Prochlorococcus marinus str. MIT 9515: one gene and its partner. Each later gene encodes a partner of the first gene's protein in a complex. Links are inferred from orthologs where the notes say so. Each region holds a gene or a part of one and is shown on either strand. Other genes may lie near its edges.

Region 1 (14,897 bases):
AAAAAGCTTTTTCTTACGTGTAATGCCATTACTAATTCTTCTAGTGATGCATTTCCAGCTCTCTCACCTATACCATTAATGGTGCATTCAAGTTGCCTTGCTCCATTTTTTGCTGCTTCTAGGAAATTTGCAACTGCCAATCCTAAATCATTATGACCATGAACGGAAATAACTGCCTCATCAATGTTTGGAACATTTTTATTAATATCAAAAATAAGCTTCCCAAATTCACTCGGAGTCGTGAAGCCAACAGTGTCAGGAATATTAATTGTTGTAGCACCTGATGTTATTGCTAGTTGAATTACTTCATAAAGGAATTCGGGATCACTCCTTGATGCATCTTCACAGGAAAATTCAATATCATCGACTAATGATTTAGCATAACTGACCATTTCAGGAACAATTGAAAGAACATCTTTTCTTGATTTCCTGAGTTTATGTTTTAGGTGGATATCGCTAGTAGCTATGAAAGTATGTATTCTTTTTTTAGGAGCGGGAATTATGGCTTCGTAACAAGCTTTTATATCACTTGTAGAAGCCCTTGCTAAACCACAAATTATTGGACCATTTTCTCCTCCAACTACTTCTGAAATTTTATTTACTGCTTTGAAATCTCCAGGACTTGCAAAAGGAAAACCTGCTTCAATAACATCTACACCTAATCTTGCAAGTTGATGCGCAATTGCAAGTTTCTCTTCAAGATTTAAACTTGCGCCAGGAGATTGTTCTCCATCTCTAAGAGTTGTATCAAAGATCAATATTCTGCCTGGATCTTTGGACATTAACTAAATGTATCTTTATCCATATTAAGCCAATTAAAAAAAAATTACTAGATTTGGATTAATTTTAAATTAAAAGTAAAGAAATCATATTCATACATTATTGGTTAAATTATTATAAATAAAAGTATTTATATTAATTAAATAAAGTATTCTTGATTGAAAATAAATAGCTAAATATTTGCCTATAGGTGAATTTTTATATTTTAAAGTCATAAAAAAGTATGAATGGGCCTTCCCCTAATAAAAATTACTTAGGCAGACTGGCAATAGTTTTACATGCTCATCTTCCGTATGTCAGGAAAAATGAAAAGAATTCCTTAGAAGAGGATTGGTTATTCCAAGCAATCCTTGAATGTTATATTCCATTGCTTAAAGTCATGGAATCTAGTAAAAAGCAAGATGCTTGTAATACAAAATTAACTCTCAGTTTATCTCCGACCTTATTATCTCTTTTAAAAAATAAACAAATTCAAAAAAAATTCTCGTCATGGATTAAAACAAGAATAGAATTTCTGAGTGATTTGCCTCATGAAGAACAAGCTGCCTCTGAATTTCTTATGAGGAATATAAAAAACAATTATTTATATTGGGAAGAGTGCAATGGAGATTTAGTAGAGAGATTTAAAAATTTATTTATAACTGGTAACTTAGATATCCTTACATGTGCAGCTACTCATGGATATTTACCAATTCTTAGAGAAAACCCTGAGACAGTATTAGGTCAAATAAAAACTGCGATCAGAAATCATGAACTTATTTTTGGAGCAAGACCCTTAGGAATTTGGTTACCTGAGTGCGCTTATTATGAGAATTTAGATGAGATTTTATGTAATTGCGGGATAAGATATGCAGTTTTAGATGGTCATGGTATTTTAAATGGATCTCCAAGGCCAAGGTATGGAGTTTATGCGCCTATTTGTTCAAAGAAAGGTGTCGCTTTTTTTGGTAGAGATAGTGAATCAACATTGCCAGTGTGGTCTTCAAGAGAAGGATTCCCCGGTGACCCTGTTTATAGAGAATATCATAAAGACTTAGGTTGGGAATTGTCTTCCACAGAACTACAAAAAAAAGGCATTACAACAAGCAGGCCTTTAGGATTAAAATTTTATAGGATTACAAACAATGAAGCCTCATTAGGCAAAAAAGAATTTTATAAAGAAGATGAAGCTATAAAAAAAATTGAAGAACATTCTGATCAATATCTTTTATCAAGATCTAAACAATTGAAGAACCTTTCCTTATCATCATCATTTGATCCATTGTTGATAGCTCCATTTGATGCTGAATTATTTGGACATTGGTGGTATGAAGGACCAAGATTTATTGAAAATATTCTTAGAAAATCTATAAAATATTCAATTAAGCTTACAAATCTAAAGGAAATTCTTCTTAATAAACCTAATATTCAAATTTGTGATCCCTCTCCATCAAGTTGGGGACAGGGGGGGTATCACAATTATTGGCTTAATGATAAAAATGCATGGATAGTGCCAAAAATCACTAAAGCAGGTTCTGTTTTTGTTGAATTATCTTCCAGAAACTTTAATGATGCTTTTTCTATAAGATTATTAAAACAAGCAGCAAGAGAGTTACTTCTTTCTGAATCTTCTGATTGGAGTTTTATCTTAAGAGCAGGAACAACGACTGAACTCGCCAAAGAAAGGATTGATAGGCATCTTTTCAGATTCTGGAAATTAATTGATATGTTAGAAAAAAGATCTATTGTTGACTTCAAATTTATTGAAGATATTGAAGAAGAAGACAATATATTTCCTGAGATAAGAATTGAAGATTGGCAATTGTGAAAAAACTTATTTGATCTTCAACATCCCAAGCTTAACTTTTAAAGGTGAATTAATAAACATTTTACTCATTACATAAATTAGTTTTGGTAACGGAAGAGTATTGGTAAGAAAACCTACCCATTCTTTTGTTGATAATTTGAAGAAATTAGAAAAGAAACTTCTTAATCTACTCTCATCAAAGCTCATCAATCTCCTTAATCCATATTGATAAAGTTTATGTCTTTGAGTTAATTCATATGGCCATAAGACTGACCAACCTCTTGTCGCCAATTCTCTTGAACTATATTGTGGTTCTTTCAGAAAGATTGCTAATTTTTTGGCAAGAAATGGAGCTCTTCTTAATAATGATCCAATCATATATCCCGAAGCAGGATGAACCATACTTGCTGAACCTCCAAAACCAAGAACTGATTGGTTTTTATATGGTAAGGGCAAATTCATAGGGAATAAGCAAATTTCTTCATGGAAAATCTCTTCTATTTTTACACCTTTATTATTTAACCTACTTAAAAGTCTTTTTTTTAGATGATCCTGAGATAAAGCAGGATAACTAGCCAGTGATGTCTCCTCAACAAAATAAGTTTCACTTCCAAGATCCATTGCATAAAGAAAAGAGGGAGACTCTAACAACTCTTCATTATTTAAGTGGTCAGAACGAAAATCCATCAAAACAAATTGGTCTTTATTTACAGGAGGAGAAGAGAATTTCCCTACTATCCCATAAGCAGCTTGCTGGGCGACTTCTTTTAAAAGTGGCCTTTTAATAAATTTACTATTGTGTCCACTGGCATCAATTACTAATCTTGCCTTTAGTGTTAATCCAGAAAAACAAATTACTTCAGAATGTTTATTTTCTGATTTTATTAATTTTGCAGTTTCATTCAACCATTGAATATCTTTGCAGGATTTTAAAAGTTCATTCTGAAAAGCTTCCTGATTTATTAATCCATAATCATAAAAATGTTTTGTTGGATTATTCCCTTTCTTATTCAATCCATCTCCAAAGTAGCTCAAAGTTTTTGACCATCTATGAGATAACAAAGAATCTAAACCTAATTCTTCTAATTCAGAGGCCCAAATCCCGTAGGTATTTTCCCACTTTTCATAAGGAGATTTTGTTGATATTCCCATTATATTAAGATTTTGTTTAGCTAATTCTGAGGCTAAACATAATGCTGCAGGTCCAGAACCTAAAATTAAAATATCAAGTATTTCCATGGGAACGGTTTAATCTCCTACTTTGTTAGAGCTCTTCTTCTTTAGTCATTAATTGATCTGAATCATCGATTTGCTCATGTGGAACTAACACAACTTCAGATAAATGATCACCATCGTCTAGCCGTTGTAATCTTACTCCTGTAGCAGCTCTTGATTGTTGCGAAATTTTATCGGCATTTGTTCTTACGATAACTCCTCTCTCGGTGACAAAAATTAATTCTTCACCTTCTCCAAGAACCTTAAGTCCTACGAGTGAATCATCTTTAATTCTGAATTTTATTGCTCTTAAACCCATTCCCGCTCTTTTTTGCAATCTAAATTGAGCTACTGGGACCCTCTTCCCTAGACCAAAAGCACTAGCTACTAAAACCCATGGCCCCTTTGATGAATTGCTTTCAATATCTTCGTCATTTTCATTCTCAAGACTTGCTAATTGGTCAACTAGATCAGAAGTTAAAACATCCATGGATACAAGTTTATCTCCATCCTTTAAGTTCATAGATTTAACACCTCTCGCAGTTCTGCCAAGAGGCCTTAATTCATTATTATCTAACCTGAAATGAATCGTCATTCCTTTGCTTGATCCAATTAATACACTATCGCCTTCTTTTGATAATCTGACCCAAGTTAAGGCATCTCCCTCTTCTAGGTTAATTGCTATTAAACCATTTGAACGTATTTTTGAAAAAGCTGATAATGGAGTTCTTTTAATAAATCCAGCTTTAGTAAGCATTAATAAATAACGATCATTGTCAAAAGACTCTACTGAAACAATAGAAGTGATTTGTTCTTCTCTTGGGATTGGAAGTAGTTGAACAGAAGGAGTACCTTTGGCTGTTCTGCTACTCATAGGGACTCGATATGCTGGAAGTGCATAAGCTACCCCTCGATCACTGAAAAGTAAAAGAGTGTCATGATCATTACAGCTTATAAATAAATTAACTTCATCATCTTCTTGATTTTTTGTTCCGGCTTTACCTCTTGAACCTCTGCTGGTAGATTCGAATTCACTAACTGGCATTCTTTTTAAATAACCGGCTGAAGTTAGTAAAACAACTGATCTCTCGTTAGCTATAAGGTCAATATCATCTAAACCACCCCCTAAATTAAGAATCTCAGTTTTCCTTGGGGATGAAAATCTTTCATCTATTTTACTCAACTCTTCAAGAATTATTTCATTAATGCGGTCTTTATCCTGCAATATATTTTTATAGTCTGTAATTTTCCGGGTAAGTTCATCATGCTCTGATTTGATTTTATCTGCCTCTAAAGCGGTTAATCTTCTTAATTGCATTTGTAAAATAGCATCTGCCTGAATAACAGATAATTCATGATCTTTTTGTAATTGTTCTCTCGCAGAAGTTGTATCTTTTGCAGATCTTATTAAATTTATAATGTTATCCATGGCTTCTAGCGCTAAAAGAAGTCCTTTTATAATGTGATCTCTTTCCTCTGCTTTTTTCAATAAGAATGTTGTTCTTCTTTTAATCGTTACAATTCTAAAATCAAGAAATACATCCAACATTTTTCTTAGAGAAAGAGTTGTAGGTTCTCCGTTGACAAGAGCTAAAATATTTGCACTAAAGTTGTTTTGTAGAGGTGTTAACTTAAATAAATTATTTAAGACAACTTGAGGATAGGCATCTCTCTTTAGTTCTATTACAATTCTCATCCCGTCCCTGTCACTTTCATCTCTAATGTCAGAAATACCCTCTAATTTTTTGTCATTTACTAAATCTGCAATTCTCTCTATTAAAGCTGCTTTGTTAGTTTGAAATGGAAGTTCAGTTATTATCACAGCGTCTTTTTCTGCTCTTCCTGGGGATTTTATTTGTTCAATATCTGCTACCCCTCTCATGGTTATAGATCCTCTCCCAGACTTGAAAGTCTCTTTAATTCCATCTCTGCCTAAGATCTGTCCGCCAGTTGGAAAATCAGGACCTTTAATTAATTCAAAAAGTTCTTTGTCTTCCATTAAAGGATTTTTGATTATCGATTTAAGACCATTAATTAATTCTCCTAAATTATGAGGAGGAATATTAGTGGCCATTCCTACCGCAATACCTGATGATCCATTTAAAAGGAGTTGGGGTATTCTAGCTGGCAAAACTGTTGGTTCTTGTTGTGATCCATCAAAATTATCGGAAAAATCAACTGTTTCAGATTCAATATCCTCAAGTAAACTTTCATCTGTTAGGGATTGAAGACGTGACTCTGTATATCTCATCGCAGCGGGAGGATCATTATCTACTGAGCCGAAATTTCCATGGCCATCAATGAGTGGCATTCTCATCGAGAAATCTTGTGCCATTCGTACTAATGCATCGTAAACAGCAGTGTCTCCGTGAGGATGATACTTACCTAAAACTTCTCCTACAACCCTTGCACATTTTCTATAAGGCCTACCGCTTGTCAATCCAAGCTCATACATTGCGTAAAGAATCCTTCTGTGAACTGGCTTTAGCCCATCTCTTGCATCAGGAAGAGCACGACCAACAATGACGCTCATTGCATACTCTAAGTATGATCGTGACATTTCATTCCTCAAGTCTGTTTGAATGATTCGCTCGTTATTTTCACTCAAACTAGAATCACCAGAATCAACAATATCGGACATATTAAAAACCTTTATTTAATAATAATCCCTCATTGTCAGAATGAATAAAATAATGCTAATAATTAATTTTCAAATACTCATATTTCTACAAAATTATAAAAAAACTCTTTTGTTTTTAAGAAATTATTGGCTTATTACACCTTTAGTTGTTAACTTAATCAGAATAATTAAAAAAACCGTGAATATTGAAATTGGCTTAAACAAAAAAGTTAGAAGGGCTTACGGCATTGATGAAATTGCATTAGTGCCAGGAACAAGAACCCTAGATTACGAATTAACAAATCCTTCTTGGTCAATTGGAAATATTGAAAGAGATATTCCAATTATCGCCAGTGCAATGGATAGTGTTGTTGATGTGAATACAGCTGTAGATCTCTCTAAATTAGGAGCTATTGGTGTTCTCAACATGGAAGGTATACAAACTAGGTATGAAAATCCAAAGGAAATACTAAGTCAAATCTCCTCCGTAGGAAAAAATGAATTCGTACCTTTGATGCAAGAAATATATAAAGAACCCATCAAGCAAGAACTTATTTTGCAAAGAATTAACGAAATTAAAGAAAAAGATGGAATAGCAGCATTAAGTGGAACACCGCAAGCAGCTATCAAATTTAAAGAAACACTTGTGAAGTCGAAAATAGATTTATTCTTTCTTCAAGGTACTGTAGTTTCAACCGAACATTTAGGTATGGAGGGGAATGAGACATTAAATATCAAAAGCTTATGTCAATCTTTAAAAGTACCAGTTGTTGCAGGTAATTGTGTAACTTATGAAGTTGCAGAACTTCTTATGAAATCAGGTGTTGCAGGTCTTATGGTGGGAATCGGCCCAGGAGCAGCTTGCACTTCGAGAGGAGTATTGGGAATAGGAATCCCCCAAGCAACAGCAATCTCTGATTGTAGTTCAGCAAGAGATGATTATTTTCAAGAAACTGGTCGTTATGTCCCCATAATTGCTGATGGAGGAATTGTTACTGGTGGTGACATTTGCAAATGCATCGCCTGTGGTGCTGACGCAGTTATGATTGGTTCTCCAATAGCTAAATCAACAAGTGCTCCGGGCAATGGATTTCATTGGGGTATGGCCACACCAAGTCCTATATTACCTAGAGGTACAAGAATTGAAGTCGGCTCTACAGGTTCCTTAGAGAGAATATTAAAAGGACCCGCAATACTTGATGATGGGACACACAATTTACTTGGAGCTATTAGGACATCAATGAGTACTCTTGGAGCTAAAAATATCAAAGAGATGCAAAATGTTGATATTGTAATTGCGCCATCTCTTTTAACAGAGGGAAAAGTATATCAAAAAGCTCAACAGCTTGGAATGGGTAAATAATATAAAATCTTATCTCCTAAAATATAAAAAATTTCTCATTAGGAGTTATCATTAAATTATGGGGGAAACCCCATACTCCTCACACACTAAATCGCCCGATTTATCGGGCTTTTTTTAAGACATTTTGTTACTTAAATGTGTTTATCTGTAATGAAATCATCACTTAAAAGAATAGCCTGCTAAATTTTCTAAAAGGAATATCTAAATTATGTCATCAGCTCCCGCCGTAACTGATTCTTCATTTGACAAAGAAGTTTTGCAAAGTGATCTGCCAGTCCTAGTTGATTTTTGGGCTCCATGGTGTGGTCCTTGCAGGATGGTCGCCCCTGTTGTTGAGGAAATTTCAAAAGACTTTGAAGGTAAAATCAAGGTATTTAAGTTGAATACAGATGAGAATCCAAATGTTGCAAGTCAATATGGAATAAGAAGTATTCCGACCTTAATGATATTTAAAGGTGGTCAAAAGGTTGATACTGTCGTTGGAGCTGTTCCAAAAGCGACTCTTTCAAGTACCTTGTCTAAGCACTTATAAATTAAAGAATTGTCTAAAATAGGACTTATAGATTACGGAATGGGTAACATTCATTCCGTGACGAAAGCCTTAGAAAATCTTGAAGAAGAAATACTTTTAATTAAAAATAAGCACCAAACAAAAGATTGTAAGGCTTTAATACTACCTGGGGTTGGTTCATTCGATCCGGCAATAAATAATCTAATTAATACTGATTTAATAATTGATATTAAAAGCTGGATTAATAGTGGAAAATCATTTTTAGGAATTTGTCTTGGATTACAATTGCTTTTTGAATCAAGTGATGAAGGCTCAATAAATGGACTTGGCATAGTTAAAGGCCAAATAAAAAAAATTCCTCAATTACCTAATCAAAGAATTCCTCATGTTGGATGGTGTGAACTTCTTCCAACAAGAAAAAATAGCTTATTAAGAAATGAAGAATTAAATAATTGGGTATATTTTGTTCATTCTTATCATGCTGTTCCTTCAAATACTGATGTAATAGCTGCAAATGTAAGTTATGGTTCTGAAAAATTAACTGCAATAATTGAACAAGATAATTTACTTGCTTGTCAGTTTCATCCTGAAAAGTCAGGAAAAACAGGAGAAAAACTTTTACGTAGATGGCTTAAAAATATTCAATAATTCTATGTGATATATGAAATCAAATTTAAGGTTAATTGGAGGAAGAAAGCTTGAGAGCCCAAATACTAATGAATCTAGGCCAACTACTTTAATGGTTAGAGAAGCTATTTTTAATATTTTGAAAAATACAGTTGAAAATTCTAATTGGTTGGATTTATTTAGTGGGACAGGATCAATATCCTGTGAGGCATATAATCATGGTGCAAAAAAAATAATTGCAGTTGAAAAAAATAAAAATCTCTCAAAAATATGTTTAAAGAATTTATATTCATTGCAAAATATGGATAATAGAAAAAATGATATTGAGGTTATTTGCAAAGATGTATTGATTTGGACAAAACCCAGTGCCTCCAAAAATTATTCTACTAAGAATAATTTAAATAAAATAAAATTTGACTTTATATATTTAGATCCCCCTTATAGAGCTGATTATCATGAACTGGTTTTAAATCAAATATTTAATTGCAACTTTATAAGAAAAGATACGATAGTTATCTGCGAACATTCATTAGATTTGGAGATAAAGAAGAATATTTTATGGGAGATTTATGATGTTAGAACTTATGGTCAATCAAAATTGACTTTTTTAATCCATATCTAACAAACCTGACCCTCTTCTATATTGATTCCATGCGCTTACAAATAATCCTAGAAGTGTTATTGGAACTAATCCTAAAACTATTCCACATAAAAGAGGTTCAATCATTTTCTTGCATTTTTCTTATTTCTCAATTCTTACACAGCTACGATTTTTTGTGTCAAAATCTTCATCATCTGCAGCAGAAGAAGATTTAATAATTAAATTCGGGAAACACAGATTTATGATTTTTGCGATTTGATTAATATTTGGCGATTTATTTGATTTAAATCAAAAAGAGTAGAATTCGTATATTTTTTAAAAACTGTTTAACTTAGCCATTCAGTTAAGGCCGTAAACAATCTTCAAAATAAATTGTGTGAAATTATATGGTATAAAACAGAGATAGGTTTAGTTTAAACAGACTTACATTCAATAACTTAGCGTTTAAGTGATATATAAATTATAAAACATGTTATTAAGGCTTTCACTCTCCCAATGCTAAAGTTTGAAACTGTTCCTCAAAATATTTCCAAATTTAGAACATCTCCACATAGCAAAAAAATAAATTTTGAAGAAAAATGTTGTTAACTTGAAGGTTGTTTTGGTTGAACCAAATGGGCCAATAAATATTGGCAGTATCGCTAGACTATGTTCTAATTTTGATGTGAATGAATTAAGGATTGTTTCACCTAAATGTGATATTTTTTCTTTGGAAGCAAAAAAAATGGCCTTAAAGGGTCAAAAATATATAAATAATTGTAGAGTTTTTAATAGTATTGAACAAGCAATATTTGATTGTGATTTAGTTCTTGCTACTTGTGGAAGGATTGATTTAAGTAATGATATTGAGTGTGAAAATCCTGAGGTGATTTCTAAATGGATTTCATCTTTTAAGGTTATTAATAATTTGGCTATTTTATTTGGAAGAGAAGATAGAGGTTTAACTAATAGTGAATTACTTTTTGCTCACAAGATTTTTAACATAAAAACTTCCCAAGACTATCCCTCTTTAAACCTTTCTCACGCGGTTGCAATAATTTTGTATGAATTAAACAAATGTTCAAAAAATACTCCTCAGAAAGATTTAAAAGTTTTTAACCTTGCATCATCAAAGCAAATTTACGAATCATTTAAAGATTTAGAAGAAATACTTATTAGGACCGGTTATCTTTTAGAACATACATCCTTTTCAAAAATAAGTAAGTTTAAAAAATTTATTTTAAAAGCGAAAACATCTAGTCATGAGATAAATGTCTTAAGAGGAATTGTTCGTCAAATCAAATGGTTCTTAAATAATTCAAAAGGCAATTGAAATTAACTTTGTTAGATAAAAATTCAAGCAAATATTTGTTCTTGATTTTATGGCTGAATTTATTTTAAAAAGTATATATTCAGTTTAAAAAATTAGAATTTATAAAAATTAATTTAGAATCAGAAATGATTTTATATTTCAAAAAGCTCTAGATTGATAAAAATGTTCAATTTGATTTTGATATTTACTAATAACATTTTCTGAAGTATCATCGACTGATCATACGTACATAAAGTAAAACTACAGCTGTGAGCACTACAAAGAAAAGAAGAGTTTTTCCTTTTACGGCAGTAATTGGTCAAGAAGAAATGAAATTAGCTCTTTTATTAAATGTTATAGATCCAAGAATTGGTGGAGTAATGATTATGGGTGATAGAGGAACTGGTAAATCAACTACTATTAGAGCTCTTGCAGACTTGTTACCTGCAATAGATGTTGTTAAAGATGATCCTTATAATAGTTCTCTTGTTGATCCTGATTTACAAAGTAAAGAAGTTTTAGAGAGAATTATTCAAGGAGAGAGTTTAGAGAAAGACAAAAAACAAGTACCAATGGTAGATTTGCCATTGGGCGCAACCGAAGACAGATTATGTGGAACTATTGATATTGAAAAGGCTTTAAGCGAAGGTATTAAAGCTTTTGAACCAGGGTTATTAGCAAAAGCTAATAGAGGACTATTATACGTAGACGAAGTTAATTTACTAGATGATCATTTGGTCGATGTTCTTTTAGATTCAGCAGCTTCTGGATGGAATACTGTTGAGAGGGAAGGCGTCTCAGTGAGGCATCCTGCAAGATTTGTACTGATTGGCTCTGGTAACCCAGAAGAAGGAGAACTGAGGCCTCAGTTATTAGATAGATTTGGTATGAGCGTTGAGGTTAAAACAGTAAGAGACGCAGAATTAAGGGTTAAAGTTGTGGATCAAAGAACTTCTTTTGATGATAATCCTGATGAATTTTCAATAAGTGTTGAGAGGCAACAGGATGATCTTCAGCAAAAAGTTATCAAAGCTCAGGAAATACTTAATTCAGTTAAATTGGATGATGATCTCAGATTAAATATATCAGCTATATGTGGAGAACTTGATGTTGACGGACTAAGAGGAGATATTGTCACTAATCGATCTGCTAGGGCAATAGCTGCCTTTGAGGGAAGAACTGAAGTACAAGAAGAGGATATTGCTAGAGTAATTACTTGTTCTTTAAGGCATCGATTAAGAAAAGATCCATTAGAGCAAGTAGATTCTGGTGAAAGGGTTATTCAAGCATTCTGTAAAGTCTTTGACTTTAACGAAAAAGATAACCTTTCTAAATTTCAATTGTCATCAGAAGAATAATTAAGTGAGGATTATTGGCATTGATCCTGGATTAGGAAGAGTTGGATATGGAATTATTGAAATACAAAATGAAAAGAAAAAATTTCTTGATTGTGGCGTAATTGAAACTGATAAAAATAAAAAAGAAGAAGATAGACTTTATGAAATTTTTAATGATCTTAATACATTAATAAATCAATGGAAACCAGATATTGCAGCGGTCGAGAAGTTTTTCTTTTACAAATCGAGTACAACCATTAGTGTCGTTCAGGCAAGAGGTGTAATTATGATGGTATTGGCTTCCAAAAATATTCAAGTTAGCGAGTATGCACCTTCTCAGGTCAAACTTACTATTGCAGGATCAGGTAAAGCATCAAAGAAAGAAGTTATTGAAGCTGTTATGTTTAACTTAAATTTGAATTATGCACCAAAACCTGATGACTCCGCAGATGCACTGGCTATAGCTCTAACAAAATTAAATGAAGCTGGAATAAATTAGATTTAAATTATGATCTACTCTGAAAAAAAGAACTTTGAGAGGAGAAATTTTAAGAATTTAATGATAAAAAGTTCTTCTATTGATAGAAGAAATGTAGCAATTAATGTGGACTTATATCTTGAGTCCTTAGTTAAGCAAGAGATGATAATTGATCATATTGGGATATATTGGCCTCTTAAAAATGAAGTTGATATAAGAAATCTTAATAATAAATATTCCGTAGCCTTGCCTAGATGTGAAAAAAATAAAGAACTCTGCTTTTGTTCATGGAATAATGAACAATTGACTAAAGATAATGAGGGAATACCCTCTCCTGATCCTTCTTTCAAATTAAGTTATAAAAATATAAGTTTAATATTTGTACCTTGTCTTTCAGTCGATAAAAAGTTGACAAGACTAGGATATGGAGGTGGATATTTTGATAGATTTAGAGAAGATGAGAATTGGAGAACTATTCCATGTATTGGAGTATTAACTTCTAATTGTGTCAGTAATGATTTATTAACTAAAGCGGATTGGGATATCCCCCTATCTGGCTTTATTACAGAAAAAGAGATATTAGTCTAATGTGGAATTAATTTATAATTACTAGATTTATGTAAGTATGGAAAATAAACAAATTTATATTAATTTATTTAAGCAAGTTGAGAAGCTTAAGAATTCAAAGGATCCTAAAAGAAAATACGAATATATTTTATGGCTAGGAAAAAAATTGAAAGTTCCAAATAGTAATATCTTAATTCAAGAAAATAAAGTACAAGGATGTGTTTCTGAAGTATTTGTTAAAGCCACTTTTCAAGATGGTAAGCTTTATTGGGAAGGTTATTCTGATGCATTGATAACAAAAGGTTTACTAGCGTTTCTTATTTGTGGGATGAACGAGTTGACGCCAAAAGAAGTTGTAAATATAAACAACAAATTTATAGAAGACACAGGTCTTAAAGCGAGCTTAACTCCCTCAAGATCAAATGGATTTTTAAATATACTTTTAAAAATGCAGTCTCAGGCAAATGATTTTTTGTCGGAATAATATTATAAAATTGAACCTATATTAAAATTTAAAAAATGGGAAAATGTAAAATTGGTATTATAGGTTTTGGAACTGTAGGGACTGGTATTTATAGAATTTTGAAATCGAGAAATGATGTTCATCCTATTTTAAAAGATATAGAAATTGTTGGAATAGCTGTTAAAAATATTAATAAAAATAGAAATATTGAATTAGAAAATAATCTATTAATAGATGATCCTAATAAATTAATTAACGACTCTAATATTGACGTAATTGTAGAAGTAATGGGAGGTACGGATATGGCCAAAGATATTATTTTAAAATCTCTAAAAGCTCGAAAATCTGTAGTTACAGCGAACAAAGCAGTCATCGCAAGATATGGGAGTGAAATATATGCTACGGCTGCAAAGTATGGGGTTTATGTTTTAACAGAAGCAGCAGTTTGCGGAGGGATCCCAATAATTGAACCTTTAAAAAGATCTCTTAAAAGTAATCAAATAAATAAAATAGTTGGGATAATAAACGGCACAACAAATTTTATTCTTTCAAAAATGACAAATGAAAAAGCTGATTATGAGGAAACATTAAAACTAGCTCAAAAACTAGGGTTTGCAGAATTTGATCCAACTGCTGATGTTGAAGGTCATGATGCAGCTGATAAGATTTCAATTCTTTCTGAACTGGCATTTGGAGGAAGAATTAATAGAGATTCAATTAGTACGGAAGGCATTAATCAAATAAATATTAAAGATATTGAATATGCAAATAAACTTGGTTTTGAAATAAAACTCTTAGCCTTCTCAGAGAGAAATACTATCAATAACAAAAATTCTCTTTCCTTAAATATTTGGGTAGGACCCTCTTTAATTCCTAAATATCATCCTTTAGCAAAGGTTGACGGTGTAAATAATGCCATTCTTATAGAGTCATATCCACTTGGAGAAATAATGTTATACGGCCCAGGTGCGGGCAGTGGTCCAACGGCAGCTTCTGTAGTTTCTGATATATTAAATCTTCAGGCTTCATTATCAAAAAATTTACCTACAAAAGATCCATTATTATCTTTTAATTTTTGGAGAGACTGTCACATAATAGATTTCAATCAAATATCAAAAAAGAATTATCTCAGAATTATTTGTTTAGATTCTCCTGGTGTAATTGGTAAGATCGGAGATTTATTTGGGAAGAATGATGTCTCAATAGAATCAATAGTTCAACTAGATGCAAGTGAGAATAAAGCTGAAATAGTTGTTAT
Region 2 (15,039 bases), 560 kb from region 1 along the record:
CCGCCTTAAAACCGAAAGAATTTTTTTCTTTACATGCATACTTTACTATTATTTATTTGATAACTTTTACATTAAGTAAAAATGAAGTTAACCAATCAAATTTAGTATTTACTTTAGGCATCTTGGCCCCCCTTTTAATTGCTATAGGTCAAGGTCTCCCTATAAATTGCTTAGATTATAAAACTTCATTAATGAAGGAAATAGGCAAAGAGTCATAAAAATTTTTGGTAAATAGCTTATAAAACTTGGACAACTTCGCTTATCTCAGGAATCATTTCTTTTAATTTTCTTTCTATTCCCATTTTTAATGTCATAGTACTGCTTGGGCAACTTCCACATGCACCTTGAAGTCTTACTTTAACAATGGGTCCATCAATTTCCGCTATTTCAACATTTCCTCCATCTGAAATTAAGAATGGTCTTAGTTCATCTAAAACTTTTTCTACATTCTCGTTTGTGAGTGGTAATGTTTCAGTACTCATGATTTTTAGTTATCCTTATGATTAGACTAGAAAGAAATTTGATTTATTGCAAAAAATAAGTTTTCTGTTGTGACTTCAAAAAAATTTTCTGATAAAAAAAATAATTATGATGCGATATTGGTAGGAGCCGGAATAATGAGCGGGACACTTGCCTTACTTCTCACAGAAATTTTGCCTGAGCTAAAAATTTTAATTATAGAAAAGTTAAAGATTCCCGGTAGCGAAAGCAGTGGGGCATTTAATAATGCAGGAACTGGTCACGCTGCAAATTGCGAGTTAAACTATACCCCTTTGGATGACTATGGTCATTTAAAAATAGAAAAAGCTCTTTCTATTAATCGTTCATTTGAAAAATCGATGTCTTTATGGGCTTCATTGTATTCATCTCAGAAAATAGATATTAAAAAATTTTTAAAATTTATTCCCCATATTAGTTTTGTCACAGGCAGTGAAAATGTTTCTTTTTTAAAGAAAAGATTTAAAAAAATGACTGAATATAAAGAGTTTGAAGATATGGAATTCTCATCATCATTTAATCAAATCTCTTCTTGGGCTCCCCTTATTACAAAGAGTAGAAATCCATTAGATGAAGTTGCTGCTACCAGAGTAAAAAGAGGAACAGATATAAACTTTGAGGTTTTAACAAGAGAATATTTAAAATATATTTCTAAAAATAAAAATGTTGAAATTAGTTATGAAACAGAACTAAATGACTTGAAGAAAACTAGTAATAAAGAATGGGAATTAAATATTAGTATGGAGGGCAGAAAAGTTAATTTGAAGACTTCATATGTTTTTCTTGGGGCTGGTGGCAAAACAATAAACTATTTACAAAAATCTAATATTCCAGAAGCTAAAGTCTATGGAGGTTTCCCCGTTAGCGGTAAATGGCTTATTTGTGAAGAGAATTCTTTAACAGAAAAACATAATGCAAAAGTTTATGGAAGAGCGGATATAGGATCACCTCCAATGTCTGTTCCTCATTTAGATACAAGATGGATTGAAGGGAAAAAATTTCTTCTATATGGACCTTTTGCTGGTTTTACAACAAAATTCTTAAAACAAGGATCTTATCTTGATTTGTTTAATTCCCTCAAAAAGAATAATTTATTATCTATGCTTGATGTTGGAATAAAGAATAATGATTTAATTAATTATCTTTTTTCACAATCAATAAAAAGTCATAAATCAAGAGTTGAGAACTTAAGAAATATGATGCCATCTGCTGATCCTTCAAATTGGTATTTAGAGAATGCTGGTCAAAGAGTTCAAATAATAAAAAAAACGAAAAAAGGGGGATCTTTGAAATTCGGAACAGAAATTGTTAATGCTGCAGATGGTTCCCTTTCAGCTTTGTTAGGTGCTTCTCCTGGGGCGAGTACCGCAGTTTCAATAATGATTGAGGTTCTAAAAAAATCTTGTCTTTTTACGCTAGATAAAAGTATTCTTGAACAAAAAATAAGTCATCTTCTTTATGAATCTGAATTAAAAAATCAAAATGAAAATGACTTTTTAGAAAATTTAAAAAAAAGAAATAATTCTATTTTAGGTTTCCATCCATAATCTTAATTAGCTAGTATTAATTAAGAAGATAAGAAAGGAGTTGTTCTGAATTTTATATGACTGATATATCCGTTTCAAAAATAAGAAATTTTTGCATAATTGCTCATATCGATCATGGTAAATCTACTCTCGCAGATAGATTACTTCAAGATACTGGAACTGTAAAACAAAGGGATATGCAAGATCAGTTTTTGGATAGTATGGATCTTGAAAGAGAAAGAGGTATAACAATTAAATTGCAGGCAGCGAGGATGAAGTATAAAGCTGAAGATTCGCAAGAATATATCTTAAATCTAATTGATACCCCGGGGCATGTTGATTTTTCTTATGAAGTAAGTAGATCTTTACAGGCTTGTGAAGGTGCTTTATTAGTTGTTGATGCAAGTCAAGGTGTAGAAGCACAAACTTTAGCTAATGTTTATCTTGCTTTAGAAAACAATTTAGAGATCATACCAGTTTTAAATAAAGTTGATTTGCCTGGTGCAGATGCCAATAAAATAAAACAAGAAATTGAAGAGGTAATAGGATTAGATACTTCTAATGCAATAAATTGCTCTGCAAAAACTGGAGAAGGGATAGAAGATATATTGGAAGCAGTTGTTAGTAGAATTCCTCATCCTCAAAATGAAATAAAATCTCCAACTAGGGCACTTATTTTTGACTCTTATTATGATCCTTATAGAGGAGTAATTGTTTACTTCAGAGTTATATCTGGGTCAATTAATAAAAGAGATAAGATCTTACTAATGGCGAGTAAGAAGCACTATGAATTAGATGAAATTGGAATAATGGCTCCTGATGAGAAGCAAGTTGATGAACTTCATGCTGGGGAAGTTGGTTATTTAGCGGCTTCTATTAAGTCTGTTGCTGATGCAAGAGTCGGAGATACAATTACACTATTTAATTCGGCAGCTAAAGAGCCCCTCCCTGGATATAAAACAGCTAACCCAATGGTTTTTTGTGGATTGTTCCCAACAGATGCAGATCAATATCCAGATCTAAGAGAGTCTCTAGAAAAGCTTCAATTATCTGATGCTGCACTTAAATATGAACCCGAGACTAGTAGCGCTATGGGCTTTGGATTTAGGTGTGGTTTTTTAGGACTACTTCATATGGAAATTGTTCAGGAAAGGTTAGAGAGAGAATATGATTTGGATTTGATCGTAACTGCTCCTTCAGTTATTTATAAAATTAATTTAAATGATAAGGAACAGATCTTTATCGATAATCCCTCGACAATCCCAGACCCACAATCAAGAGAATCCATAGAAGAACCATATGTGAAAATGGAAATCTATTCTCCAAATGAATTTAATGGAACACTAATGGGTTTATGCCAAGAAAGAAGAGGTATTTTTGTTGATATGAAATACATCACAACAGATAGGGTGACTTTGATTTACGAAATACCTTTAGCTGAAGTTGTTACAGACTTTTTTGACCAAATGAAAAGTCGAACTCAAGGATATGCATCAATGGAATATCATTTGATTGGTTATAGAAAAAATGATCTTGTTAGATTAGATGTTCTTATAAATTCCGAAAGAGCTGATCCTTTAACTTCAATTGTTCATAAAGATAAGGCCTATGGTATTGGTAGAGGTTTAGTAGAAAAATTAAAGGAGCTTATACCTAAACAACAATTTAAAATCCCTATTCAAGCTTCAATAGGTAGTCGCATAATTGCGAGTGAAAGTATAAGTGCATTAAGAAAAGATGTTCTTTCGAAGTGCTATGGGGGAGATATTTCTAGAAAAAAGAAACTTTTAAAGAAGCAAGCTAAAGGTAAAAAGAGAATGAAAGCAATGGGTAAAGTTGATGTACCTCAGGAAGCTTTTATGGCAGTTCTCAAATTAAATCAGTAATAAATTTCAAATTAAAAACTAAAAGCTATTTTATCTTTCAAACAATAGTTATATTTTAGTTGATTCGAATAATCATAAAGCTGTGAATGCAAATCCATCAAGTCAAGTTGCTAAGAATATTAGAAAAACTGGATTTGTAATTGTACTTGTATATCTTCTAATAGTATTGATTATGAAAGTACTAGAGGCTAATAACTTTTTTGGATATTCTGTATCATCATTTAGTAGTGACGTTTTTTCACCACCTTCCCTGAAACATTTATGTGGTACTGATAGGTTAGGCAGAGATGTTTGTTTACGAACTTTACAAGGATCATCTATAGCTATTGAAGTTGTATTCCTTTCTATTTTCTTTGCTTTAATTTTAGGCTTGCCTTTAGGATTATTGAGTGGATATTTTGGAGGGATATTTGATAAATGCTTATCACTCATAATGGATACTATTTTTTCTATCCCAGTTATTTTACTTTCAGTAGTGGTAGCTTTTGTACTGGGTAAAGGGATTATTAATGCCTCTATCGCATTATGTATTGTTTATTCTCCTCAATATTTCAGGTTAATTAGAAATCAAACAATACTAATAAAATCAGAGACATATGTTGAAGCTGCAAGAGTATCAGGAGCTGATATTAAAACTATAATTTTTAAATATATATTCCCAAATGTTATTACTCCATTGCCTATTCTTCTTACTTTAAATGCTGCCGATGCGGTTTTAGTTTTGGGAAGCTTAGGCTTTTTAGGTTTAGGAGTTCCCGCAGATGTTCCAGAATGGGGCAGTGATCTTAATCTTGCTCTTGCTGCTCTACCTACTGGAATATGGTGGACTGCTTTATTCCCTGGATTAGCAATGTTTTTTTTAGTCCTAGGTCTTTCTTTTATAGGAGAAGAAATAGAAAATATTTTTGAGAAGCAATAGTTGACTTTTTTTTATTATTGTTTTTTTATAACTTCATTAATTTCTCCATCCTGATTAAGGGTTGGATATTTATTTCCAGACTTTTTATAAATAGAGGCTAACTCAGGATAACTCCATTCAAATAATGTCTTTTGATATTCTTTTTGACTTAAACCTTCCCCATTTAAAGGAAGTAAACTTTTAATTTGTCTTTGGCGAATAGCTTCAAAAAGTAAAATAGAGGCAGCTACTGAAACATTCAAAGATTGGACCATTCCTGTCATAGGGATAAAGATTGATTCATCAACCTTGGAGATAAGTTCATCACTTAATCCCCACTTCTCTGCTCCTAAAACAAAACATGTATTTTCTGCATAGTCAAAATTCCTGTAATCAGTAGAGCTATCATTAAGTGTTGTTCCATATAATTTAAATCCTTTCTTTTTTAGATGAGATACTGCAGAAATTGTTGTTTCATGATTATTCAATTTGACCCATTTTTGACTACCTTGAGCTGTACTGTTAAAAGTTTTAACTTCATCTCTTTTACAAATGAAATTCGCTTCAAAAACTCCTGCTGCATCACAGGTTCTTAATATTGCAGATAAATTATGGGGCTTATTTACTGCCTCTACTAAAACAGTTAAGTTTTCCATTCGACAATTTAAAACATTTTTTATCCTCTCAAATCTTCTTGGTAAAATCGACATTTGAAAAATGTTTTAATTATGATCTTAACTATATTAATCCCAAAAAAAATTTTTAAATATACAAATTTTAGTTTGAATAATTAATTATCTTTTACTACCAATTTAATAGAGGTATTAAATTGGATGTTATCTCCCTTATAATAAATCAAAATTAAATAGGATTAAATGGCTTACATCGAATGGGATTATACAGTAATAAAAAGTATGGTTGAAACACAAGGTTGGACATTGCCTGAACCGGATTCAAAAGAATATAAAAAATTTAGTGATGAACTTGGAGAGAAGATGAGAGGAGTAGGTATAGTTTTCGAGAAATATTGTAAGTTTGCTCCGGAAATTGGAGAAGGTGTACATTTATTAGACGATTGAACCTTAGAAAAAATTTAACCATTGATGTATCCCTTAATCAATGGCTATTAACTAATAACATAAGGGACTTTTGAATAAATTAGAGTAGGAAATTATTAAGGATTTATAAAGTTTATTTTGAAATTTGATTGTGGATTTAATAAAGAGATTTTTAGAAAAAAATTTGTAATTTTAAATTTTCCACAAAAAGCTTTTTAAAATTTTATATTAAATAAAAAAGAAAGATGCAAAATAAATTAACATTTTTGTTCGATGGTGGTTGTCCGTTATGTTTAAGAGAAACTAATTTTTTAAAAAAGAAAGACGCTCTTAATAAAATAAGTTTTGTTGATATCAATAATCAAGACTATAATCCAGTTCTTTTCAAGGACATTTCATATCCAGAAGCAATGTCAAATCTTCATGGCATTTTAGAAAATGGAGATATTATTAAAGGACTAGACGTTTTAGCATATTCATACGAATTAATAGGACTCGGCTGGGTTTACTATCCTTTAAAAATTAAATTTGTAGCACCAGTTTTAAGAGTGATTTATAAATATTGGGCAAAATATAGACTTAAACTTACTGGTAGATCAAATCTTGAAAATCTCTGTACCTCTGAATGTGAACAATAAATATGGAAATTGTTGATATAGATAGAGTTATTGAGATGTGTTGGGAAGATAGAACTCCATTTGAAGCTATTGAACACCAATTTGGTTTAAAAGAAAATGACGCTATAAAAATTATGAGAAATAACCTTAAACCAAAATCATTTAAAATTTGGAGAAAAAGAGTTTCAGGAAGGAGAACAAAACATATGGAGCTTAAGGATTCGACTAGATTTAAATCTACTCATAAAAGAAAATTATAAATTTTGAAAAATTTACCTAGCAAAACGTGTCCAGTTTGCAATAAGACATTTGATTGGCGCAAAAAATGGAAAGATTGTTGGAAAGATGTTAAATACTGTTCAAATAGATGCAGAAATAGGAAATCACTAGTATGAATCAAATATCAATCATCTTCCCAAATCAACTTTTTAGAGATAGTCCTATCTTAAAATTAAATTGTGAGATCTTAATGATAGAGGATTCCTTGTTTTTTGGAAATGATAAATTTCATAAGTTAATTAATCATAAAAACAAATTAATTTTTCATAAAGCTTCAATGCTCGCATATAAAAAATATTTAGAAAATTTAGGTTATAAAGTTTTTTATATAGACAACAAAAATAATTTTTCCACAGTTGATTATTTATCAAATTACTTAGAAAAAAAATATCAAAAGATAAATATTTATAATCCTCATGATTTTTTAATTATGAAAAGAATAAATAGCTTTGTAAAAGCCAACAAGCTTAAATTACAAATTTTCCAATCCCCAATGTTTATTACTAAAGAAGACTTAAGAGAGTCATTTAGGGTGAATCCCAAAAAACCTTTGATGGGTAGATTTTATGAGAATCAAAGAAAAAGTCAAAATATATTAGTTAATCTTGATGGCTCACCAAAGGGAGGTAAATGGAGTTTTGATGAATTAAATAGAAAAAAATTACCAAAAAAAATAACTATTCCTGAAATTCCAAGATTACCAAAAAATGAGTTTGTAATGCAGGCTGAAAATTTAATTACTGATTTAAATATTGAATTCATCGGGGAAAGTAATCATTTTATATATCCAACTTCTTTTTCTGAAGCAGATAATTGGCTTCATGATTTTTTCGAATCTAGAATTTTTTTATTTGGAGATTATGAAGATGCAATTAGTAAGAAAAAAGTTTTTTTATGGCATAGTTTGCTTTCTCCTCTTTTAAATAGTGGTTTATTAACTCCAAAAGAAGTTATAAATAAGGCATTAACTTTTGCTGAAAAAAATAAAGTTCCTATGAATTCTTTAGAGGGTTTTATTCGTCAAATTGTTGGATGGAGAGAATTTATTTGTCTTGTTTATGAAAAGCATGGTACCAAAATGCGTACTACCAATTTTTGGAATTTTGAGAACAATCCAATGCCTGATGTTTTTTATACAGGAAATACAGGGATTGAGCCAGTAGATATTGTTATAAACAATATTATTAAATACGGTTATTGTCATCATATTGAGAGACTAATGATCGTAGGCAACTTTATGCTTTTATGTCGTATACATCCAGATCAGGTTTATAAATGGTTCATGGAAATGTTTATAGATTCTTATGATTGGGTAATGGTACCCAATGTATATGGGATGAGTCAGTTTAGCGATGGAGGCATCTTTTCAACAAAACCTTATATTTCCAGTTCAAATTATGTAAAAAAAATGTCTGATTATAAAAGTGGATCTTGGTGTTCAATTTGGGATGGATTATTTTGGAAATTCATAAAAGATAATGAAACTTACTTTAGAAAACAATATAGATTGGCGATGTTAACAAGGAATCTAGATAAAATGAGTGACGAAAAGTTAAATGGTCATTTGACAACAGCTGAGGTATTTATAAAGAATCTTTATTAAAGAAACAACCATTTTTGAAAACTTAAGAGAACCTTACATTCTGATGAAAAATTAGATGTAGATGCTAAGTTGGTCCAAATTTAGAAATTAAATGAATATTAACGTTTTTTTTTGAATATAAATTTTAATCTAATTGCTTGAAACTTTCTTATCTAACTTATTTATGAAAAATAATAAAAAAATTAAATTATTATCTAGAGAAAAACTGCACTCTTTAAATATATATTTATTTTTAGGATTTAATTTTACCCTGGTAACTATTCTTGGTTTTATTTTGTTTAATACTACAATTAATAGTTAACTTCAATATTGTCAGTAAATAGTATATTAAATATATATATATTTTTAAATAACTTTAAGACACTTTGGCAACAGGATACCTTCAAAGAAAAGCATCTTGGGAAATTTTATTAAAGGTAAGTTCTGGTATCTATTCAGACCATGCACTTGAGAAGGTACTAAAAAATTATGAGTTTAATTCATTAGATATAGCCTTCATAACTGAATTATCTTTTGGATGTATAAGATATAGAAAATTTCTTGATACTTGGATAGATCACATCTCAAAACTTTCTCATCAAAAACAACCTCCAAAACTAAGATGGCTTTTACATATTGGTTTATATCAATTATTGAAAATGGATAAAATACCTTTTCCTGCCGCTATTTCCTCCACAGTAGAAGTAGCAAAGAGAACTGATTTAAAAGGTTTAGCTGGTACCGTGAATGCAATATTAAGAAATACTGTTAGAAATATAGAAAGAGATAATTGCCCAAAAATATCTACTGACGAAATGGAAAAGTTATCTTGTCTTGAGTCATTGCCATTATGGCTTGTAACTGAAATTGTTAATTGGGTAGGAATAAAAGAAGCTAAAAATATCTTTAAAGCATTTAATAAAAAACCTACGATTGATTTACGAATTAATTCACTGAAAACTAATTTCAATAAAATTTTGAAAGAACTTAATGAATGTAATATTCAGGCAGAGCCTATAAATCAATTAAATAATGGAGTTGCTTTAAATTCAAATCCAAGATCTATAAAAAATCTTCCAGGGTATAAAGATGGCCTATGGGTGGTTCAAGATAGATCTTCTCAATGGGTGGCTCCTCTTTTAAATCCGAAGAAAGGAGAAAAGATTCTGGATGCTTGTTCTGCTCCTGGAAGCAAAACAACTCATTTAGCTGCATTAGTAAATGATGATGCTGAAATTCTAGCTGTTGATAGATCAGAAAAAAGATTGAAAATACTACAGTCAAATTTAGAAAGATTAAATATAAAAAGTGTAAAAACCTTAGAAGCAGATGCCACAACTTTGATTGATATTAAGCCAAATCTCGCATCTTATTTTGATAAGATTTTAATTGATGCTCCTTGCTCAGGAATCGGAACCTTTGCAAGAAATCCAGATACAAGATGGTCTTTAAGTAAAGATAAAATAAATCAATTAATTATTCTTCAGGAAGGATTACTAGACAGTATTTTCCCTCTTTTAAAAAAAAATGGAACTTTAGTTTATTCAACGTGTACAATTTGCCCTGATGAGAATAACTTACTCATTAGAAGATTTTTGTCAAAAAATAAGGAACTTAAATTAGATAGTGAAAGACAAATTTTACCAAGATTTGATAAGCCAGGAGATGGATTCTATGCAGCAACAATATCCTATAAGTAAAACTAAAACTTTTTATTATTGAATTTTTAAATCAAAAATTTTACTTATAAATTTTTTCCAGAAATAAGCTGCATTACCACTTGATAAGTTAGATTTTTTGTTTTCATCAAAACCTATCCAAACTCCAGTAGTAAGATTTTTAATTGAACCAATAAACCAAAGGTCTCTATTCTCATCCGAGGTACCTGTCTTTCCAAATATCCTTTCTCCTTTTATTGAAGCTCCTATCGAAGTTCCTTCTGATACAGATTTCTCAAGTAGATTATTTAAATTTTTGTTTACTTTAGGAGCTAATATTTTCTTATGAACAAATTTGTTTTCCCAAATTAATTCTTGATTTTTTGACTCTATTTTTTCAATAATGCTAGGCTTATAGAGATTTCCATTGCTATTCAAAACTGCATAGGCGTTTGTAATATTTAGAAGGTTATCTCCATAAGATCCAATAGCTAATGGTAGAAATTCTTCAAGCTTTTGTTCATATCCTAGTCCAAATAAATTAGCTAAATTTATAATTTTTTTTAGGCCTATATTATTAGCTATTTTTAATGGAACTATATTAGAAGATTTTTTAAAAGATTCAGTTAAGGATATCTTACCAAGGTAGTTTTCAGAAAAATTGTTTGGACAATAATCTTTCCAGCAAGTAGGAATATCCTCGAATTTATCACTTAACTTTCTACCTTCTATAAGTGCTGCTGCATAAGGAATAATTTTAAAAGTTGAGCCTAAAGGTCTTACTGCTGAAGTGACTCTATTAAATTCGTTTATTGATGGATTTTTGCTGGTGATCATTGTTCTAATTAAACCTGTATTGGATTCAATTGATACCAAAGCTATTTCAATATTATTAGGACCTATATACTTTGAAATATGTTGTCCAATTTCTTGCCAATTTTTGTTGATACTTGATTTGATTTTTAAAAACTTATATTTTTTATGAGTCTTAATAATTTTATTTGCTTCCTCCAAAATATAATTTACTAATAATTTATCGTTAAGATTTTTGTTATCTATTTGATAATTTAATTTAACTTTTTCCTGAAGAGCTGAATCTTTTTCACCTAATGATATGTGGCCATCTAAATACATAGATTCTAAAATTTTATTTCTTTGTTTAATAGCTAAATCAATATTTTCATAAGGTGAATAAATTGAAGGAGCAGGAGCTAAACCTGCTATTAAGGCAACCTCAGATAATGTTAATTCGTTAATAAATTTCCCAAAATAAACTTGAGAGGCCTCATTTACTCCGTAAGCTCCAGATCCTAGGTAAATATTATTTAGATATAATTTTAAAATCTGGGATTTACTGTATTTAAAATCTAGTATTAAGGATATTATCATTTCTTTAATTTTTCGTTGAAAACTTAAATCATTATTTAAAAAAATTAATCTAGCTACTTGCTGCGTAATAGTACTTCCACCCTCCTTAAAGGACCTACTTTGAATATTATTAATCAAGGCTCTTGATAAACCTATTAAATCAATTCCATTATGTTTAAAAAATCTTTTGTCCTCTCCAGAGATAAAAGAATATTTTAGGAAAAATGGTATCGAATTTGTATCATCAAGGACATCAAATTTTCTACTTAATTTGCTTAATATTTTATTATCAGAAGATAATATTTCATAAGAATAGGTTATTGATTTTGAATTATTATTATTTTTAAGTGGATTAGAATTTAAAGTAAACCTAATTAAATTAATTACGGGGAAAAATATACCAAAGAAAATAAATATTGAGGGGGTAATAATAAGATATTTGTATTTTTTTTCATTCACTTTAAGCTACTAAAAAACTATGTCCTATTGCTAAGGCAGTTACTAACATTCCAGTTATTAGGAATGGCTGTGCGCTTGCCTGATATTTGACATCAAATTTTAGCGGGTCTCTTAGTAACCACATATCTTGAAACGTAATTTGAGGAATTACCAGTAAAACTAAAATTACTGATGCTAAATGTTGACCAATAACAATTAATACAATAACCATCGCCAATTGAAAAATATCAATGAGACCAGCACTTATTCGACTAGCATTTTTAATTCCAAATATTACAGGTAATGAATTTAAACCTAGTTTTGAGTCCCCTTCAACACTTTTAAAATCATTTATTACTGCTATGCCTAGCCCAGAAAGACTATAAGCAAGAGTTAGCAATGCAGTAACAATCGTTAATTTCCCAAATAAAGCTTGCCCTGCCCACCAAGGAAGAGCTATGTATGATGCTCCTAAAGCGTAATTTCCTAGCCAGCCATTTTGCTTCAATTTTAAGGGAGGAGCAGAATAGATGTAACTTACGAAAGAACCACCTAAAGCTAGAAGGAGGACAGAAGGAAAACTATGTTTTGCATATAAATCTAGTAAAAAAGAAACAACTAATCCAGAAATAAGTAATACCCAGATTTGTGTTTTCACTTCCTTAATCGAAATTTTTCCAGAGGGGATTGGTCTATTAGGTTCATTAATAGCATCAATATCTCTATCAAAATAATCATTAATAGTTTGTGTATAACCTGCTAAAAGTGGTCCGCTCATAAGCATGCATGCTAGTGAGGCTAAAACGTTGCTTATAGTCCACTGAAAGTTTCCGCTTGCAGCGGCTCCACAGATTACACCCCATATTAAAGGTATCCATGTAATTGGCTTCATCAATTGTATTCGGAGTTTCCAAATACTTGAGGTCTCTGAAGCACCTTTAATGCCTAATAATTGTTTTGGATCATTCACTTTAGCTATTTAACCTTTCTCAATTTCTTCAGGGAAAAACCAATTTTCTTCTCCATTTTGCAATCTAACAGTAATGCCAATACTTCTACCATCAGTCATTTTATATCCAGTTGTTACAACTCTTGGGTTTGATGATATTTGATCAATTAGCTTTGCAGGTAATCTATCTTTAACCTTGTTAATGTTGATTTTAACTTTACTACCAATTTTAGGTAATAATTTTGTTTGAGCCATAAGAGTTAAAATGGAAGCTATTATGCAAGATTAACAGTCTTTGGACAATTTTTTTTAAAATGGTAGCTCTTCGTTTAATTCCTTGTTTAGATGTAGCTAATGGCAGGGTAGTTAAAGGTGTCAATTTTGTAAACCTTAGAGACTCCGGCGATCCTGTTGAATTAGCTTGTAGATACTCAGAAGCAGGGGCGGATGAATTAGTCTTTTTAGATATTAGAGCTAGTGTGGAAAATAGAAAAACATTAGTTGATCTTGTCTCTAGGACTGCGAAATCAGTAAAAATCCCTTTTACTGTTGGTGGTGGAATAAATTCGATAGTCACAATAAATGATCTCTTAAGAGCAGGCGCAGATAAAGTAAGCTTGAATTCATCTGCAGTTAAGAATCCAAAAATAATTTCTCAAAGCTCTAAAAAATTTGGAACACAGTGTATTGTGATAGCTATTGATGCAAGAAAAAAACATAATGTATCTAATGAATGGGAAGTCTACGTTAAGGGGGGTAGAGAGAACACTGGTCTAGATGTGGTAAATTGGGCAAAAAAAGTTGAGGAATTAGGAGCTGGAGAAATTTTATTAACTTCTATGGATGGAGATGGGACACAAAATGGATATGACTTATTATTAACTAAAACAGTTGCGAAGGCAGTTAATATTCCTGTTATAGCTTCAGGAGGTGCAGGCTCTTTAGAAGATATTTTTGATGTTTTTACTGAAGGTGAAGCATCTGCAGCACTTTTAGCATCCTTACTTCATGATAAAAAACTTACCATTGAAGAAATAAAATCTTTTCTTATTAACAAGAAACTAATAATAAGGCCGAATGAAAAATAGCTTATTATTATTAATTTTTAAAATGATTAAATATGAGGCATAAAAAAATTAATGAGGTCAAAACTATTTTTAATAATATTTCTTGTAGTTATGACTTTTTAAATAGTTTATTCAGTTTAGGATTACATAGATTTTGGAAAAATAAATTAGTTTATTTATTAAAACCAATTGATGGAGAAGATTGGGCTGATCTTTGTTGTGGAACTGGTGATTTATCCTTTCTGATTTTTAAAAAAGTTAGTCCTAATGGAACTGTTACTGGTATTGATAGTGCAAAAGAAATTTTAAATATTGCAAGGAAAAGGTCCAAATTGATTGGAAATAAATATATATCTTGGGAAATGCAAGACATCTTTGAAATAGATGAAAACTTAAAAAATTATGATGGAATTTGTATGTCTTATGGTTTAAGAAATTTGATGAATGTAGAGGAAGGATTAAAAAAAGTCTTTAATCTTTTAAATAATAGTGGTAGAGCAGGGTTTCTAGACTTTAATCATTCTAAGTTGAATTCTTTAGCTGATTTATTTCAAAAAATATATTTAAGATCTATCGTGGTCCCAATTTCAAAATTTTTCCAATTAAGTAAAGAATATTCTTATATTGAAAAAAGTATTAAAAGTTTTCCGGAAGGAAATAAACTCATGCTTATCGCGAAAAAAGTTGGTTTTAAGAGGGTTGAATATAGGACTATTTTTTTCAATCAAATGGGAATATTAATAGTAGAAAAATAAAAAATGATCTTAACCATTTTTTCTCCAACAAAAAGTACATTTCCCCCATCTTGATATTTCACCTTTTGGTGCAGGACTATTACATAGTTTGCAAATAACCATATTATTATTCTTTATTCTGCTGGGATGATTCTCCCAGATGATTTTTGCGTTAATCTCTTTTTTATCTAAAGTTTGGACTTCATAATTTTGTATTATCTTGATTTCATTTAAACTAATTCCAAATTTGCTAATACTCTCTTTTAAACGGTGCTTGTTATAAATCAATGCCTGCCTCCATTGTGGATGATTTACAGCAATAGTAAGATTTTTTTGATCAATTTTTAATGGTTTGCATGCTCTAGATAATTCAAGACCAATTAACTTTTCCCAATTTTCATTTAGTTTGGATAATTTATCTAGGTCTTCCCATGATTTTTTGAAATTATCAAGACAATTTCTCATTGAAAATGGATATCTT

What was found.
Region 2: the proteins of hisH (region 1) and hisF are in contact, whole or in part, in a crystal structure (PDB 6RU0), measured with the Thermotoga maritima proteins. The link is inferred for Prochlorococcus marinus str. MIT 9515 from one-to-one orthologs. Residues at the interface, in WP_004080484.1 of Thermotoga maritima: Asn15, Arg18, Arg22, Arg117, Leu118, Pro119, His120, Met121, Gly122, Trp123, Asn124, Asn134, Gly135, Tyr136, Tyr138, Val140, Tyr158, Glu180, Lys181, Ser182, Ser183, Lys184, Ile185; in WP_004080486.1 of Thermotoga maritima: Met1, Leu2, Ala3, Arg5, Ser40, Glu41, Asp45, Glu46, Ala70, Glu71, Ile73, Asp74, Ile75, Pro76, Phe77, Asp98, Lys99, Ser122, Gln123, Glu161, Thr195, Leu196, Asn247, Arg249, Glu251.

Annotation. Positions count from the first base shown.
Region 1 is NC_008817.1:995,077-1,009,973, reverse strand. The notes cover bases 7,269-10,114. They hold hisH (imidazole glycerol phosphate synthase subunit HisH), read left to right. Parts: upstream 7,269-8,305; coding sequence 8,306-8,923; downstream 8,924-10,114. Other genes in these bases: P9515_RS05540 (RNA methyltransferase), read left to right, coding at 10,072-10,114; petG (cytochrome b6-f complex subunit V), read right to left, coding at 9,510-9,629; rsmD (16S rRNA (guanine(966)-N(2))-methyltransferase RsmD), read left to right, coding at 8,937-9,524; trxA (thioredoxin), read left to right, coding at 7,973-8,296; P9515_RS05565 (GuaB3 family IMP dehydrogenase-related protein), read left to right, coding at 7,269-7,764. Also shown: P9515_RS05585 (2-isopropylmalate synthase), read right to left, coding at 1-782; P9515_RS05580 (glycoside hydrolase family 57 protein), read left to right, coding at 1,004-2,587; crtL (lycopene beta cyclase), read right to left, coding at 2,594-3,805; gyrA (DNA gyrase subunit A), read right to left, coding at 3,831-6,422; more of P9515_RS05565, read left to right, coding at 6,601-7,268; more of P9515_RS05540, read left to right, coding at 10,115-10,815; bchI (magnesium chelatase ATPase subunit I), read left to right, coding at 11,064-12,152; crossover junction endodeoxyribonuclease RuvC, read left to right, coding at 12,157-12,630; P9515_RS05525 (5-formyltetrahydrofolate cyclo-ligase), read left to right, coding at 12,640-13,197; P9515_RS05520 (SufE family protein), read left to right, coding at 13,235-13,660; P9515_RS05515 (homoserine dehydrogenase), read left to right, coding at 13,696-14,897. UniProt on the Escherichia coli protein: IGPS catalyzes the conversion of PRFAR and glutamine to IGP, AICAR and glutamate. The HisH subunit catalyzes the hydrolysis of glutamine to glutamate and ammonia as part of the synthesis of IGP and AICAR.
Region 2 is NC_008817.1:426,829-441,867, forward strand. What follows is about bases 11,971-14,958. They hold hisF (imidazole glycerol phosphate synthase subunit HisF), read left to right. Parts: upstream 11,971-13,071; coding sequence 13,072-13,845; downstream 13,846-14,958. Other genes in these bases: chlG (chlorophyll synthase ChlG), read right to left, coding at 11,971-12,778; petP (cytochrome b6f subunit PetP), read right to left, coding at 12,788-13,012; P9515_RS02435 (ubiquinone/menaquinone biosynthesis methyltransferase), read left to right, coding at 13,878-14,579; P9515_RS02440 (DciA family protein), read right to left, coding at 14,589-14,958. Also shown: P9515_RS02360 (hypothetical protein), read left to right, coding at 1-218; P9515_RS02365 (NifU family protein), read right to left, coding at 237-482; P9515_RS02370 (malate:quinone oxidoreductase), read left to right, coding at 552-2,045; lepA (translation elongation factor 4), read left to right, coding at 2,102-3,910; P9515_RS02380 (ABC transporter permease), read left to right, coding at 4,083-4,829; tRNA (guanosine(18)-2'-O)-methyltransferase TrmH, read right to left, coding at 4,844-5,518; P9515_RS02390 (hypothetical protein), read left to right, coding at 5,684-5,887; P9515_RS02395 (thiol-disulfide oxidoreductase DCC family protein), read left to right, coding at 6,112-6,504; P9515_RS02400 (TIGR03643 family protein), read left to right, coding at 6,507-6,743; P9515_RS09295 (DUF2256 domain-containing protein), read left to right, coding at 6,747-6,878; P9515_RS02405 (cryptochrome/photolyase family protein), read left to right, coding at 6,875-8,365; P9515_RS02410 (16S rRNA (cytosine(967)-C(5))-methyltransferase), read left to right, coding at 8,731-10,044; P9515_RS02415 (transglycosylase domain-containing protein), read right to left, coding at 10,060-11,829; more of chlG, read right to left, coding at 11,831-11,970; more of P9515_RS02440, read right to left, coding at 14,959-15,039.